3 regions of the Priestia sp. AB genome follow, and region 1 is predicted to be linked to each of the others. Evidence: a T-box and tRNA genes for the amino acid it is inferred to sense, from the RefSeq annotation. Region 1 holds a T-box; the other regions hold tRNA genes.
What was found. A T-box is a leader RNA that pairs with one kind of tRNA and senses whether it is charged. The one in region 1 lies ahead of serS (serine--tRNA ligase), so its partner is inferred to be a tRNA-Ser.
Positions count from the first base shown of each region.

Region 2: it has a tRNA-Ser gene. The T-box ahead of serS (serine--tRNA ligase) is inferred to sense a tRNA for this amino acid. The anticodon was not compared.
Region 3: it has a tRNA-Ser gene. The T-box ahead of serS (serine--tRNA ligase) is inferred to sense a tRNA for this amino acid. The anticodon was not compared.

Region 1 is NZ_JAQMYN010000033.1:8,504-13,633, forward strand. It holds gene serS (serine--tRNA ligase) at 1-1,044, opposite strand, end outside; T-box leader at 1,097-1,309, opposite strand; gene pdxT (pyridoxal 5'-phosphate synthase glutaminase subunit PdxT) at 1,367-1,954, opposite strand; gene pdxS (pyridoxal 5'-phosphate synthase lyase subunit PdxS) at 1,976-2,863, opposite strand; gene POF52_RS30355 (serine hydrolase) at 3,054-4,409, opposite strand; gene guaB (IMP dehydrogenase) at 4,559-5,130, opposite strand, start outside.
Region 2 is NZ_JAQMYN010000004.1:479,604-484,733, reverse strand. It holds tRNA gene POF52_RS15815 (tRNA-Ile) at 331-407, shown strand; tRNA gene POF52_RS15810 (tRNA-Ser) at 423-515, shown strand; tRNA gene POF52_RS15805 (tRNA-Met) at 534-610, shown strand; tRNA gene POF52_RS15800 (tRNA-Leu) at 621-705, shown strand; tRNA gene POF52_RS15795 (tRNA-Arg) at 715-791, shown strand; tRNA gene POF52_RS15790 (tRNA-Ser) at 906-996, shown strand; gene POF52_RS15785 (NupC/NupG family nucleoside CNT transporter) at 1,341-2,516, opposite strand; gene POF52_RS15780 (MOSC domain-containing protein) at 2,951-3,616, shown strand; gene POF52_RS15775 (C40 family peptidase) at 3,674-4,519, opposite strand; gene POF52_RS15770 (DMT family transporter) at 5,034-5,130, shown strand, end outside.
Region 3 is NZ_JAQMYN010000001.1:374,669-379,798, reverse strand. It holds gene POF52_RS01935 (peptidoglycan D,D-transpeptidase FtsI family protein) at 1-6, opposite strand, end outside; gene POF52_RS01930 (MFS transporter) at 168-1,445, opposite strand; gene sodA (superoxide dismutase SodA) at 1,575-2,183, opposite strand; tRNA gene POF52_RS01920 (tRNA-Ser) at 2,381-2,473, opposite strand; tRNA gene POF52_RS01915 (tRNA-Ile) at 2,485-2,561, opposite strand; tRNA gene POF52_RS01910 (tRNA-Asn) at 2,565-2,639, opposite strand; tRNA gene POF52_RS01905 (tRNA-Met) at 2,680-2,753, opposite strand; tRNA gene POF52_RS01900 (tRNA-Asn) at 2,755-2,829, opposite strand; gene POF52_RS01895 (DUF456 domain-containing protein) at 2,892-3,377, opposite strand; gene POF52_RS01890 (DUF1189 domain-containing protein) at 3,725-4,516, shown strand; gene POF52_RS01885 (MFS transporter) at 4,664-5,130, opposite strand, start outside.

The DNA.
Region 1 (5,130 bases):
ACGATACGTTTCATAACTTGGAATCCAAACTTCAATATCATACTTTTTGGCTGCTGTGAAACCTAAGTCAGCTGTACACATGCTTAGAACTCGGTAAGGTAAACCTAATAGTTGAAGAACCTTTTCAGCATGGCCCGTTAATTTTTCTAATTCATCATAAGAATCTTCTGGCTTAACAAAGCGAACGAGTTCTACTTTATTAAACTGATGCTGACGAATAAGACCACGTGTATCTCTTCCTGCAGAGCCTGCTTCTGAGCGGAAGCAAGCACTATACGCTGTATAAGCAATTGGAAGCTGATCTCCGCTTAAAATTTCATCACGATGTAAATTTGTAACTGGTACTTCAGCTGTAGGAATTAAGAAATAATCTTCTTCTTTAATCTTGAATGCATCTTCTTCAAATTTAGGAAGCTGCCCTGTTCCTGTCATGCTTGTGCGATTCACCATATATGGAGGAAGAATTTCTTCATAACCATGCTCATCCATATGTAAATCCATCATAAAGTTAATAAGAGCGCGTTCTAATCTTGCACCTAACCCTTTATAAAATACAAAGCGGCTTCCCGTTACTTTCGAAGCTCTTTCAAAATCTAAAATATTTAAATCTGTTCCTAAATCCCAATGCGGTTTTGGTTCAAAATCAAATTGTTTAATTTCTCCCCATTTGCGAACTTCTACGTTATCATCTTCAGTTTCACCTACAGGCGTACTTTCATGTGGAACGTTAGGAATTGAAAGCAGCAATAGTTCTAATTCTTCTTCAACGCTGCGAAGCTCTTCATCCAATTGCTTTACGCGATCTCCTACTTCACGCATTTCAACGATTAAATGATCAGCATCTTGTTTTTCACGCTTCAATTGTGCAATTTGCTGTGATACTTCATTTCGCTTGCTTTTTAACTCTTCTGTTTGAGCAATTAGCTCACGGCGTTTTGCATCTAACTCTTCAAAGCGACCTAAGTCCGTTAAGTCCTCACCACGAAACTTGAGCTTTTCTTTTACTTCATTAAAATTAGCACGTAAAAATTTTAAATCTAACATACTTAGTACCTCCTTTAGTATAAAAGGGCAAAATAAAAACTCTCATCCCCATGAAAGGGACGAGAGTTTACCCGCGTTGCCACCCTAATTGAAAGCTAAAATAAGCCTTCCTCTTAAACCAGATAACGGATGAACCGAAACTGCCTACTACTTTTTCGACAGCTTGCTCCAGGACGGATTCATAAGAATTGATTATCGATTCACACCAGCCATCGACTCTCTTGAAATCAAAAATCTTATTACTATTTCCTATCAACGCTTTATACCAATATCATTTTTATTAATCATAATGTACTACAAGTCTTTACAAGATGCAATTCATTTATACAGGTTTTTTTGAAGCTTCTTCAACCATTGCTACAAAATACTGCGCCATGCGGGCATCATCTGTCAATTCTGGATGAAACGAACATCCCAAGAATTGACCTTGTCTTGCCGCAACGATTCGGTCGTTATGCATAGCTAAGACTTCAACGTTTTCTCCTACTTCTACAATATGCGGAGCACGGATAAATACGCCTATAAAATCTTCACCGATATCTTTAATATTTAAGGCAGCTTCAAAGCTATCCCGTTGACGCCCAAACGAGTTTCGAGCTACCGTAATATCCATAACACCTAAATGGGGCTCTTCACGGTCAACGACTTGTCCTGCAAGTAAAATTAAACCCGCACACGTACCAAATACCGGTTTACCTGCTTGTGCAAACTGGCGAAGAGGTTCCATAAAGTCATATTTGTCAATCAGACGACGCATCGCTGTGCTTTCCCCGCCCGGTAGGATTAAACCATCTATTTCGTTTAGCTGTTCAACTTTTTTTATGATAATGGCTTCAGCGCCTGCTGCTTCTAATGCTTGTGCATGCTCGCGAAAGGCACCTTGTAATCCTAACACGCCTACTTTTACCATTTTGTCAAAACTCCCTTTAAATTACCATCCACGCTCTTGCATGCGGTTTTCTGGTAATAATGATGAAATTTCAATCCCTTTCATTGCACTTCCTAACCCTTTTGATAAGTTTGCAATCAGTTCATAGTCTTGATAATGTGTTGTTGCTTCCACGATTGCACGTGCAAACTTTTCAGGGTTGTCTGATTTAAAGATTCCTGATCCAACGAACACGCCGTCTGCTCCAAGCTGCATCATTAACGCTGCATCTGCTGGTGTTGCTACACCGCCTGCTGCAAAGTTTACAACCGGTAAACGACCTTCACGTTTAATTTGCAGTAATAACTCATAAGGTGCACCTAATAGTTTAGCTTCTGTCATTAACTCATCTTCGTCCATGCCCACAACTTTACGTACTTGAGCGTTTACTTGACGCATATGACGTACTGCTTCCACGATGTTTCCTGTCCCTGGTTCGCCCTTTGTACGAAGCATTGCAGCTCCTTCAGCAATACGACGAGATGCTTCGCCAAGATCACGGCAACCGCACACAAATGGAACCGTAAATGTATTTTTATTTAAATGAAACTCCTCATCAGCTGGAGTCAACACTTCACTTTCATCGATGTAGTCTACACCCATCGCTTCTAGCACGCGTGCTTCAACAATATGGCCAATACGAGCTTTTGCCATAACTGGAATGGACACAGCATTCATCACTTCTTCAACAATTGTTGGGTCTGCCATACGAGACACGCCGCCTGCTGCACGGATATCAGCTGGAACACGCTCTAATGCCATAACGGCAACAGCGCCTGCTGCTTCTGCAATTTTTGCTTGCTCTGCATTGATCACGTCCATGATAACGCCGCCTTTTTGCATTTCCGCCATTCCCCGTTTTACACGATCAGTACCTGTAATGTTATTCATGTTTGTCTTCCTCCTGTATCAAGTGTTTCACAATAATTTTTAGTGTATATACAAAATTCAAAACTTAGTGTCTATTTTACCGCATTTTTCGGAAAATTCCTATCTAATTTATAGATTATATACAAACAAATCTAAAAATAAAAAGAAGAGATACTCTCTTGTAGTATCTCTTCTTTCTCTTGAGTTATCATTAAAACCAGTTATTCACTGTATTTGCAGCATTCATCCAAATATCGCTGAAGAAGTTGCCAATACTGCGGATAGCGAGAGAGAACCATCCAGCTTTTTCAACAGATTCGTTTGTCACAACCTGCGTCATGCTATCTGTAGTTTGACCTCCTACATAGCCTAAATCTTTAAGATTGCTGTTTGTTGCACTCACATAAGCAACTGTTTCTCCTTTTTTAATAGGAGCAACAACTTTTTGATCGTTCATAACTTTATCGTTTAACTTAAAGTTGATTTTAGTATGATCTTTTTGACCTTTTTCGGTAATAATCTTTACCGAATTCTTTGGAGAAACGGAAGCTTCTTTTGATTTTCCTTTAGCAACATCAATTGTTTCATGCCCCTTAATCTCGCCGTTAGCAGGCACTACTTCTTTTAACTGAAAATGACTAAAAGCATAATCCAATATCTTTTTTGTTTGGGAAAAACGAGCAGCTTCCGTAGACTTGCCGTTTTCCTTAGCATTCATTACAACTGTTATGTATCTTACCCCGTTACGCTCTGCAGTCCCAGTGAAACATTGACCTGCAAAATCTGTATGGCCAGTTTTTAAACCGTCTACGCCGCTGTAGGCAGCTGAAAAACCTGGGAGCATCTTATTCCAATTGTTCATTTTTGTTTCGCCTTGTTGTCCTTGTCTAAACATCTTAGAAGGAGTTTTAGCTACTTCCAAAGATTCTGGATAATCATGAATTAAGTGATAAGCAAGGGTAGCAACTGCCCGAGCCGATAGAAGGTTCTCATCTTCTTCCTTCGTTCCTTTTGGATACATTCCTTTTAACAGAGAATTAGAAAGACCTGTGGAATTGACAAATTTTGATTCACCCATATTTAATCTTTTTGCCGTTTCGTTCATTAACTTAATAAAGTTTTCTTCAGAACCACTGACAGCTTCAGCTAAAGCAATTGCAGCTCCATTAGCTGAGTAAATAGCCATGGCATCATATAATTCTTTCACCGTGTATTTTTGGTTTTCAATTAACGGTACATTCGATAATCCATAATCCTGAGAAATTTTAGCTGCATATTTACTAACTGGCACACGTTGATCCCAAGATAATTTCTTATCTTTTATGGATTCTAATACTAGGTATTCCGTCATCATTTTTGTCATGCTTGCAATACCTAATAAAGCATCCGTATTTTTCCCGTATAATACTTTCCCCGTACTTGCCTCTACTAAGATCGCTGCATCTGCTTCAACGCCAATATCATCTGTTTTAGGAGCAGCTGATGCTTGTGTAGAGACAAAAAATACGCTGGCCATTAACATAACAGCAATGACACAAATTAATTGTTTCTGTACTGCGTTTCTCACTCTATACCCTCCAAACGTAAACTCACATAAATGTAATTTTATCATACTAAAATTTAAAAAAATAGATAAAGAAGTACTGTTACATTTATGATCCATGACATAAAAAACACGTTTCCCTAATAGGGAAACGTGTTTTTTAACATTCATGATTATCTCATAGAATAGTTAGGAGATTCTTTTGTGATTTGTACATCATGTGGGTGGCTTTCTCTTAAACCTGCTCCAGTCATACGAATGAATTGTGCCTGTTCACGTAACGCTTCTAAGTTAGCTGAACCACAGTAACCCATTCCTGCGCGTAAACCGCCAATCATTTGATATAAAGTATCTGCTACAGGTCCTTTGTAAGGCAAACGTCCTTCGATACCTTCTGGGACTAATTTTTTATTATCTTCTTGGAAGTATCGATCTTTACTTCCTTTTTCCATAGCTCCTACAGAGCCCATTCCACGGTACACTTTAAAGCGTCTACCTTGGTAGATTTCTGTTTCTCCAGGACTTTCTGTCGTCCCTGCTAGAAGGCTTCCTAGCATTACTGTATGTCCACCAGCCGCAAGTGCTTTTACAATATCTCCAGAGTATTTAATACCGCCATCTGCGATAATAGCTACACCGTGCTTACGAGCTTCAGTTGCACAGTCATATACTGCTGTAATCTGTGGAACGCCTACACCAGCTACAACACGAGTTGTGCAAATTGAACCAGGTCCAATTCCTACTT
Region 2 (5,130 bases), on a different contig from region 1:
TGTAACAAGAATTATGATTCTTGTTACAGAGTTTTTTTATTTAGGTGTATGTTCCTACTTAATAATTGCAAAATTAAGTATTAAAACACAACTTACATAGATGTTGACTTCTGCGAAATTATAAAGTAAAATGATTTTTGTTGGTAGCGAAACAGATATTAATTATTAAATTACTAGTCCATGTTTCATATGAAGGGGTAGCATACGGATAAATGTAACTGACTATAAATAACTTCCATACTTATTGGTGGCATAGTCAAGGTCTGCAATACCTTTATCACCGGTTCAAATCCGATTGCCGTATCCACATTCTAATAAAGAGCTTAGAAAGGACCTTTAGCTCAGCTGGTTAGAGCAGACGGCTCATAACCGTCCGGTCGTAGGTTCGAGTCCTACAAGGTCCACCATTGAACCTGAAATATGGAGGAATACCCAAGTCTGGCTGAAGGGATCGGTCTTGAAAACCGACAGGGGTGTCAAAGCCCGCGGGGGTTCGAATCCCTCTTCCTCTTCCATTGTATATTTATTATTATCGCGGGGTGGAGCAGTTCGGTAGCTCGTCGGGCTCATAACCCGAAGGTCGCAGGTTCAAATCCTGTCCCCGCAACCATTTTTCACACGCGGATGTGGCGGAATTGGCAGACGCGCTAGACTTAGGATCTAGTGTCTTATGACGTGGGGGTTCAAGTCCCTTCATCCGCACCATTTTAGTAAGCGCCCGTAGCTCAATTGGATAGAGCGTTTGACTACGGATCAAAAGGTTAGGGGTTCGACTCCTCTCGGGCGCGCCATAAACGGGAAGTAGCTCATTTTGGTAGAGCCCAATTCTGATAAGCGTGAGGTCGGTGGTTTAAGTCCCCTTAGGCCTACTATTATTCCACAGTATCTCAGTGGGAGATTCATACAGAGAAGTACCCAAGTGGCTCAAGGGGCTCCCCTGCTAAGGGAGTAGATCGTTAACGCGGTGCGAGGGTTCGAATCCCTTCTTCTCTGCCATTTCATAATTTTATCTGGTCCGTTGGTCAAGTGGTCAAGAGATTATCTTTTTAAAAAGATAACACGGGTTCGCATCCCGGACGGGTCATTACAAAAAAGGCAGTTTGCTGATAAAGCAAGCTGTCTTTTTTATTGAATAAGAGATATTGCTTTAATCCATTATGTAAAACTAATTTAAATGTTATTAGAATGAAGATAAAAAGCATTTGATAATAGTGCTGATAACTCGGAGTATGTCAACAGAGATATTTAATAAATTTCAACATTGTAGAAACGCTCCAGATATAACCCAAAAAGAACCACCCCCAACAAAAAAGCACTCACTAAAAGTGAGTGCTTTTTCATTAAATAAACAATCCAACCATAATACCTGTTAAAATCGATCCCATTGTCGCTACTAACAGCATCTTCAAGCCAAACTTCGCAACGCGTGAAGCTTGTTCGCCGTTGATTGCTTGGATCGTACCAAGAACGATACCAATTGAGCTGAAGTTGGCAAATGAGATTAAGTAAGCTGATACGATCCCAACCGTTTTTTCAGAAAGGTGAGGCATCATTTTTTGGAAGTCAAGCATGGCAACGAATTCGTTTGCTACTACTTTTGTTCCCATTACGCCGCCGGCTCTCATTAGTTCATCTGCCGGAATACCCATGATAAAGGCAATTGGGTAGAAGATATAGCCTAAAATATCTTGAACGGTTAATCCAATTACGCCGTTTAATACGTAGTTCACTAATGCTAAAAGACCAACGTACGTTACAAGCATAGCTGCTACGATTAACGCAACGCGTCCGCCGTCTAGGGCACCGTCACCGATTGCTTCAAACAGCGTGCCTTGCTTAGCAGGCGCTTTGATATCGACTTCGTTTTCATCTTCTACTTTTACTGGTGCAACGATAGAAGAAACGATTAAGCCAGAGAATACGTTTAGCGGAAGGGCAATTAATACGTATTCCGCCGGAATCATCTGCATGTATGCGCCAAGAATTGAACAAGAAACGGATACTAAAGATGTTGTTGTAACGATAAATAAACGGTTTGGTGTTAAACCTCCGATGTGGTTTTTCACCGCAATTAGCGCCGTTGTATCACCAAAGATCATCGCATTCACGGCTGTGAAGCTTTCAATTTGGGGAAGTCCGGTAATTTTTGAAACAAGTCCTCCAATATATTTGATCCCAAAGGGTAAAATACGAGAGTAGTTTAAAATACTTAATAATGCTGAAACGAATACAATCATAACTAACGTCTGGATAAAGAAAATGCCTTTTCCTGCAAGATCTCCAAACACGAACGAAATTCCGTCGTTACCAAATGATAAGATCTTTGTAAATACACTTGTGATAAAGTCAAGCACCTTGCGACCAATCGATGTATTCATCATAAAAGCAGAGATAGCAAGCTGGATGACAAGCATAACTGCGATGCCTTTATAGTTGATAAGTTTCCTGTCGTTTGACATGAGGAATGCAATTGCTAAGACAATTACAATCCCGATAATTCCCATTAAAATTGACATTTACTTTTCTCCTTACATGTATTCTATATTTATAAAAGAGGGACGTGCATAGAAATGACTATGTAAATCGGCCTCTATTTTATATAAAAATCAGGACTTTCACGCTAGTTTTAGTAAAAATGGGCAAAATTTTTTAGGCCATTGTAAAAAATGACGTAATTGTAAAATAATATTTACTATGTGCTAATATGTAAAAAAACATGCAGAACTGACATAATAACTTATATTTCGACAGCCTCTACTATCTTAAATCATTTCGAACAAAAGAAAAAGAGGAAATGAAGATATTTTTAATATAATTGTGAAATATTTTTTAAACTTTCATGATATTGCCAAGATTTTAGTGGAATATATGAAAAATAAGAGATCCATCTTTAAAATGTGGTAAAATATGACGTAATTAGTAAGGGGAAACGGGGAAGGGAGAGATACGAATGAATCAACGTAAAATAATTCATTTAGCAACCGGCATGCCTGAACAAATGGCATACAGTCCCGGCAAAGAAATACGTACAGGCATACGCAAGAAGCAAGTAGACGAAACGTTTTTAGCAAAAGAAGGATTCCAAGGCGACGGCGTAGCGAACTTAAAGTATCACGGCGGTCCGGATCGTGCGGTGTGCGTATATTCATATGAGCACTATAAGAAATGGAACGAAGAGTTTGATACGGAGCTCCCCATGTCTGCGTTTGGAGAAAATCTTGTTGTAGCAGGCATGCTTGAAAAAGAAGTATGCATTGGAGACGTTTATCAAGTAGGAGACGCCATTATTCAAGTAACACAAGGACGAAATCCATGCGACACGATTACAAAGCGAACGGGCGTTAAAGGAATTCTAAAACGAATGATTGAGACAAGCTATACTGGCTATCTTTGCCGCGTGCTGAAAGAAGGTACGATTACGCAAGATGCAGAAGTGAAATTGATTGAAGCTCATCCAAACCAAGTATCCGTTTGGTTTACGCTTGATTTATATTTCCATCATCCAAAAGATGTAGAAGGGATGAAGCGGGCTTTAGAAGTGGCTGAGCTAGCTGAAGACTGGAAGCATAAATTTCAAACGCGCATTGAAAAGGCGCTTTCCGTCGCGCAGCGATAAAAAGTAAATGCCCTCTAATCGTTAGAACGTATCTAACGATTAGAGGGCATTTTTTTCTTAGAAGCGTCCGTATCCTAAGAAATGATCTTGATAATAAGAAACATCTAGGTCAGCTACAGCTACACCGTGTGAACCAGCATGAATCATTTGGCCGTTTCCGATGTAGATTCCCATGTGAGATGGGCCGCTTGTGTATGTGTTTTGGAAGAATACTAGATCTCCTGGTTGTGGAGACGAAATTTTTGTCGCCATATTCCAGTAGTTGGCTACGCTTGTACGTGAAATGCTGTGACCGCTATGGTTGAACACGTATGCGATAAAGCCTGAGCAGTCAAATCCGCTTGGTGTGTTTCCTGCCCATTGGTAAGGTGATCCTACTAAACTACGTGCAACATTTACTGTGCTTCCAGAAGCCGTGCTTGTTGTTGGAGCAGGTGCTGGTGTGCTAGTTTCTTGTGCTGCAGATGTAGATGAAGATGCTGTAGAAGTAGAAGGAGTTGATGTGCTTACACCTTTTACTTGGCTTGCGCTTGGTTTACCTGATGCAATTGTTACGTAGCTTGAGCTTTTTGAAATCCATTTGTTTGGTGCAATTTCAACTAAGCCGTTTGCTTCTTTTAAAATAGCAAACTCTTGACCTTGTGCTGCAGTTCCAACGACTGGAGATGAAAAGCTAGCTCCTTGACGAATATTTAACGCACTCACGTTTACGATGACTTTTTGATTAGTAGTAGTAGTTGCTTGTTGTTGAGGTACGCTTGGCGTTACCTTTTCTTGTACGGGTGCTGGTGCAGCGCCTCCGTCATTTGCACTTGCTGAAGTTGTGCTAAATGTTAGGGCAGCGGGAACAAGTAATGCTGCTAACCCCATATTCATAACTGTACGATTTGCTTTCTTTAGCATGTTCTTTCTCCCTTTCCATAACTTGTTTTATTCACAACTGTGAGTCTATCAATCCTGACAGGAAAAGTAAACATCTAATTCCAAATTACGACATTTTGTAACATAGTTTTAATATTAAAGGGCGATATAAGTAGAATTGTCACCTTCTCTGTAATAATTCTGACAATTTATCTAGGTAGAAATGTTTAGGGGATTCATAGATTTATTAGAAAATATGTAAGCTAAATGAAAAAGGGGAGCAGAAACCCAGCAGCTGAATGGCTTCAGGGCTTTTAGGATGTATAAAAGCTATAGATAAAAAGTGATATCGTCACTAGCGATGCCCTTTATTTTTTCTGGATGAGCATATAGAGAAGAAAGATACGTTGTCATAAAAGAAACTCAGTTACTATAACTGCTATCCATGAAGTACATTAAAGGCGTGCAATTGAAGTGAGCAAAAAAGAAGCGTAGTATACAAGGAGGAATGAATGCGTGAGTCATTTACATTCATATATGTAGGAGTGGTTGTTGTATGAAACAGTCATCATCTTTTATTAATGGAATTCTTTTAGCTGCTCTTGTACTGATTTGGGGATTAACGTGGCCGATGTCGAAGCTGGCGCTTGGCT
Region 3 (5,130 bases), on a different contig from region 1:
TTTCATACCAACACCTACACTTTATAAAACATATATACCATAACACCATAAAATCAGCCATTTAGCAAATAAATAGACACCTGGCAGGTGCCTATTTACACAACGTATTTATTCTAAAAGAAAAGCGAAGCATTTTCCATAGTACAAATGAAGGAGCTGACAACACTCTAAGCTGGAGACTCTCCGTCTCCTTCATTTAATACCGGAGGAGTAACAGTCGTTTCTTTTTTGTGCAGAGGCTGTGAGATATGTCTCACACAAAAATAAATGATCGTATGCCCTGCTCCAACAATAGCTAATAAAGTGGGAATACTTTTTGCTTCATCAAAAAATAGTACAGCTATTAAAAATAAAGATATAGAAACGACGCGCCCGATATTCAGAAATACTTCTCTGACAACAATGTATTCAATTCTTTTTGAAACAACGTCTTTTGCTCGTCCAATCACATCGTACGTTAGAGAAATGAATGGAACCAATAAAATAGGATAGGCAATGGCAATACAAACAGCATATATAATTAACTTTGGATACGATAAGTTAAAGATAAGCAAAAAGACTGCTCCATAGAGAAGGAGGCCTCCTGTGAAGATAAACCGAAGGCGATTTTTTTGCTTAATAAACCTTGAGGCAACATAGTATCCCACAAATGCAACCGCTGAATTCACCAGTCCATATGTTCCTAAAGCTAATTCACTTCCCGTCGTAATAAATACCATGACGGATACAACAAAAATGAACGTACCTTCACGCAACCCTTGAAAGAAATGAGCCTGCAATATTCGATTCCAGTCTTTATTGACTTTTCGTTCAGCCCATACTTCTTTAAATTTGTATACTCCTTCCGCTGCGCGTCTTGTAATAAAAAAACTAAGCACAACGGCACCGATAAACAATAGCAGCGATACACCAAACACAATTTTATACCCAAGTGATTCATACAAAGCGGAAATAACAAAGCCCGCTCCTAAAGGACCAATCATCCCTGCAAAAGAGTTTAAGATCCCTAAAAATCCGTTAAAAAAGTCTCTTGTATCCGGTTCTGTAATTTCAAAAGTTAGCACATTAAAAGCTAGCCAATAAAAGCCGTATCCTATACCCAGCAGTCCACCAAGCAATACTAAATACTGGGCTGCGTTAGCTCCACTGACTAATACAGCGATATAAAAAACAGCTAAAAAAGATACACCTAACCTTAAAACCACAACCCGGTCAATTCGTTTGGCCCATTTACCTGCTAAAATAAACGTAAGCGGCTGAAGCACCACTACCGCTAAATTATAAATAGCGAGATCCGAAAATTCGCCTGATTGTTTCCACAGATAAATGTTAACAAACGAATTGGAAATTGAAATAGCCAAGGCATAAAGACCGCCTATAATTAAAAGCAAAAGTAAATCTTTACTAACTTCTACATCTCCAACTACTTTTTTTAATAAAGGCATATCAAAAAACTCCTTTTCTCTTCTACACCTAGTGTGTGAAAAAGAAAAGGAGATATGTAAAAGAATTGGAAAACAAAAAAGCCAGTAAAGGTAATAATTACTTTACTGGCTCTTAAATACGTCTTTAGCTTATTTTGCAGCGTCGTAACGCTTAGCAACTTCGTCCCATTTTACAACATTAAAGAATGCTGAAATGTAATCTGGACGGCGGTTTTGGTAATTTAAGTAGTAAGCGTGCTCCCAAACGTCTAGACCAAGAATTGGCGTTTTACCTTCCATTAATGGGCTATCTTGGTTTGGTGTGCTTGTTACTTCTAATTCGCCGTTGTTTACAACTAACCAAGCCCAGCCAGAACCGAAGCGAGTTTTAGCTGCATTTGCAAATTCTTCTTTGAATTGATCAAAGCTGCCGAATTTGCTAGCGATAGCGTCTGCTAATTCACCAGTTGGAGCACCGCCGCCGTTAGGGCAAAGGATTGTCCAAAATAATGAGTGGTTCGCATGACCGCCACCGTTATTGCGTACTGCTGTACGGATATCTTCAGGAACAGCATCTAAGTTTGAAATTAACTCTTCAATACTTTTGCTTTCTAAATCCGCTTTGCCTTCAACAGCAGCGTTTAAATTTGTAACATATGTGTTGTGATGTTTTGTGTGGTGAATATTCATTGTTTCTTTGTCGATATGTGGTTCCAGTGCATCGTATGCATAAGGTAGTTCTGGTAATTTGTAAGCCATGAATAATTCCTCCTTCAAAATATGTAAGCATTTTGGCGCGAAAGCACCATATACGTTTAGATTAGCAAATTTACCCTACTGTTTCAAATAAAAAGTTCCTAATCCATGATTTATATTTACCTAATTCCCATTCACTATTCTTTTAAACATAAAAAAAGCTTCTTTTTCTCAAAAGAAGCTTTGAATAGACAATAGTATGGCGGAGGAAGAGGGATTCGAACCCCCGCGGGCTTTAACACCCCTGTCGGTTTTCAAGACCGATCCCTTCAGCCGGACTTGGGTATTCCTCCAACCTTATAAATGGTGGACCCTGCAGGACTCGAACCTGCGACCGGACGGTTATGAGCCGTCTGCTCTAACCAGCTGAGCTAAGGGTCCACATGGCTCCACAGGTAGGACTCGAACCTACGACCGATCGGTTAACAGCCGATAGCTCTACCACTGAGCTACTGTGGAACAATATGAATTATGTAAGTCACAAACGTAAATTGGAAAATAGCGGCGGAGGGGATCGAACCCCCGACCTCACGGGTATGAACCGTACGCTCTAGCCAGCTGAGCTACACCGCCATGGCTCCACAGGTAGGACTCGAACCTACGACCGATCGGTTAACAGCCGATAGCTCTACCACTGAGCTACTGTGGAACAATATAACATTTACTAGCGACATTAAAAATTTAACATGTTTCTAGCCTAAAGTCAATATATTATTTTAAAACTGCGTATAAAAAATAGGCAATCATCAGCAGTTGAATAAATCCTTTTGAAATAGCGCCACTAAAAAAGCCAATAACCGAACCTACTCCAATTTTTACTGCGTTGCTAATTGTGGTCCGATGAACAATCAGTTCTCCTACAATCGCTCCGATAAACGGCCCTAAAATAATTCCAAATCCCGGAATGACAAACGGACCTACAAGCAGCCCAACTGTACTTCCCCAAACACCTGCTTTAGTGCCTCCGAATTTTTTCACACCAATAATATTAGCTATATAGTCTGCTAAAAAAAGTGCGACAACTAACAATCCTTGTACCACCCAAAATAACCAGCTATAGGAGCTAAAATTATAAAATAAACCGTATATAACAAATCCTAGAGCTACAAATAGCACGCTCGGTATGATGGGATAAACCAACCCAACAAACGATACAACAAAGCTAACGATAATTAACGCCCAACATAAAATAGCCATGCCCGCACCTATCCTTTTTATTATTACTATTTATCATACAATAACCACTCCTATAAAGAAAGACCTTGCACGACGAGTACTTCCTTTATTTTACTTTCGAATACCTCTTCAAATAAAGATTTTCGAGTGTACCTCTGCAATATTAACAGCACGGTCCTCAAGGTGCCCGTAATATCCAAAAAAACAATGACGGCAAAACCTGTACATATACGCATAAAATGTGCTTGTAACAAAACGCTCCACCGCATCATTGTAATTGGTAACGGTTTCTAAAATCTATTGTAAACCTTAAATTTTCGCTATAAAATAAGGTATAATCAGAATCTTCAATAAGAGGAGGCTTTACAATGAGCATGCTGAAAAAGATGGCATGGAGTTTTATTTCCTTCAAAAAAATAAGGTCGCTTCGCTTTGAGCATACGAATAAAACAATTGGCTTTGTGCTGTTTTTAACATTTATTTCTTTGCTGCCTACATTTTTCTTTATGACTTTGACGATTGTAAACGGCTATCATATCGCTACTACAGATCTTCCGAAATCTGTTTCTTCTTTTTCTATTTCAAACTCACAGCTTACGTCAAGTCAACCTTTCACAAAAAAAGTAAACGGTACCGCTTTTATCTTAAACCCCTCACAGTCTATTGAACGATTTCATTCCCCTGCTCATGCCATTGGTTTTTTAAAGGATGGAATTTACATCACGACTAATTCACAAACACAAACGTATTCATATGAGTTGCTAAACTGGCATCATAAAGATAAAAATGAACTGTTAAACTTGCTGCACGAACAAAAATTTTCTTTATACATACTTGTCCCTATCGCTATGCTTTTACTGTACGTATTAACATCTGGACTAAACTTCCTTTCTATTACCTGCCTTGCTTATCTTGGAAAGCTGATTGGACTCATTGCTAAAAAGCAGCTTCCCTTCAAGCAGCTATGGGCACTGAGCGCTTATAGTACGGTAGCCTTCACGCTGCTTTATACGCTTTTTGAAGCTTTTTCTTTGTCTCTAGCACTACATAGCTCTCTTTACTGGATAGGAACATTCTTCATTTACTTGTTGCTCGTCACAAGGGTTCCTATAAGAAGAAAGGTAAAACCTAATAAAGATGCTGGGACAAACGTATTTTAGTTGAAGGAGAATCCAAACGAGGAATCTAGATTCTTGATAGAGAATCCACCTCTTTTGGATTTTTTTATTGATATGGTGAACGCAGGTTTCATGTATGCGGCTGCTTCTAGCTGGTGATTGGGGTGATTTAGTTAAGTCTCAGCCTCTTTATTTCGGTACAACTTTTTTTCTTCCCATTGCACAAGGAAGAATTTTCAACTGATACAAAACCCACAAACCTCCTGCTGTGAGCAGAATAAAGCTATAAACAAACATCAGCCTTTCAGCATGCATCCACACTTCAAAAACAACAGGTCCCAACGCTACTCCTAAAAATCTCACCGTTCCATAAATAGATACAATAAACCCTCTTTCTTCGTCTGAAGCCGCTGAAGTAATCATCATATTAATACACGGAAGAACAAATCCTAAGCCGCCAAAGGCGACTGTCAAACAAAACATCAGAACAGGAAGCGTATAAATAATCGTTAATACTCCAAACATCAGGAATAAAAGAGTTATCCCTACTATCATTAATTTTTTCATGAGCTCTACATCTGTTTTGATGCGTTGACCGGTCCAATAAGAAACGAGCGTCATCGCACCAAGAGGAAATAAAAAAGCGGTTCCTTTAA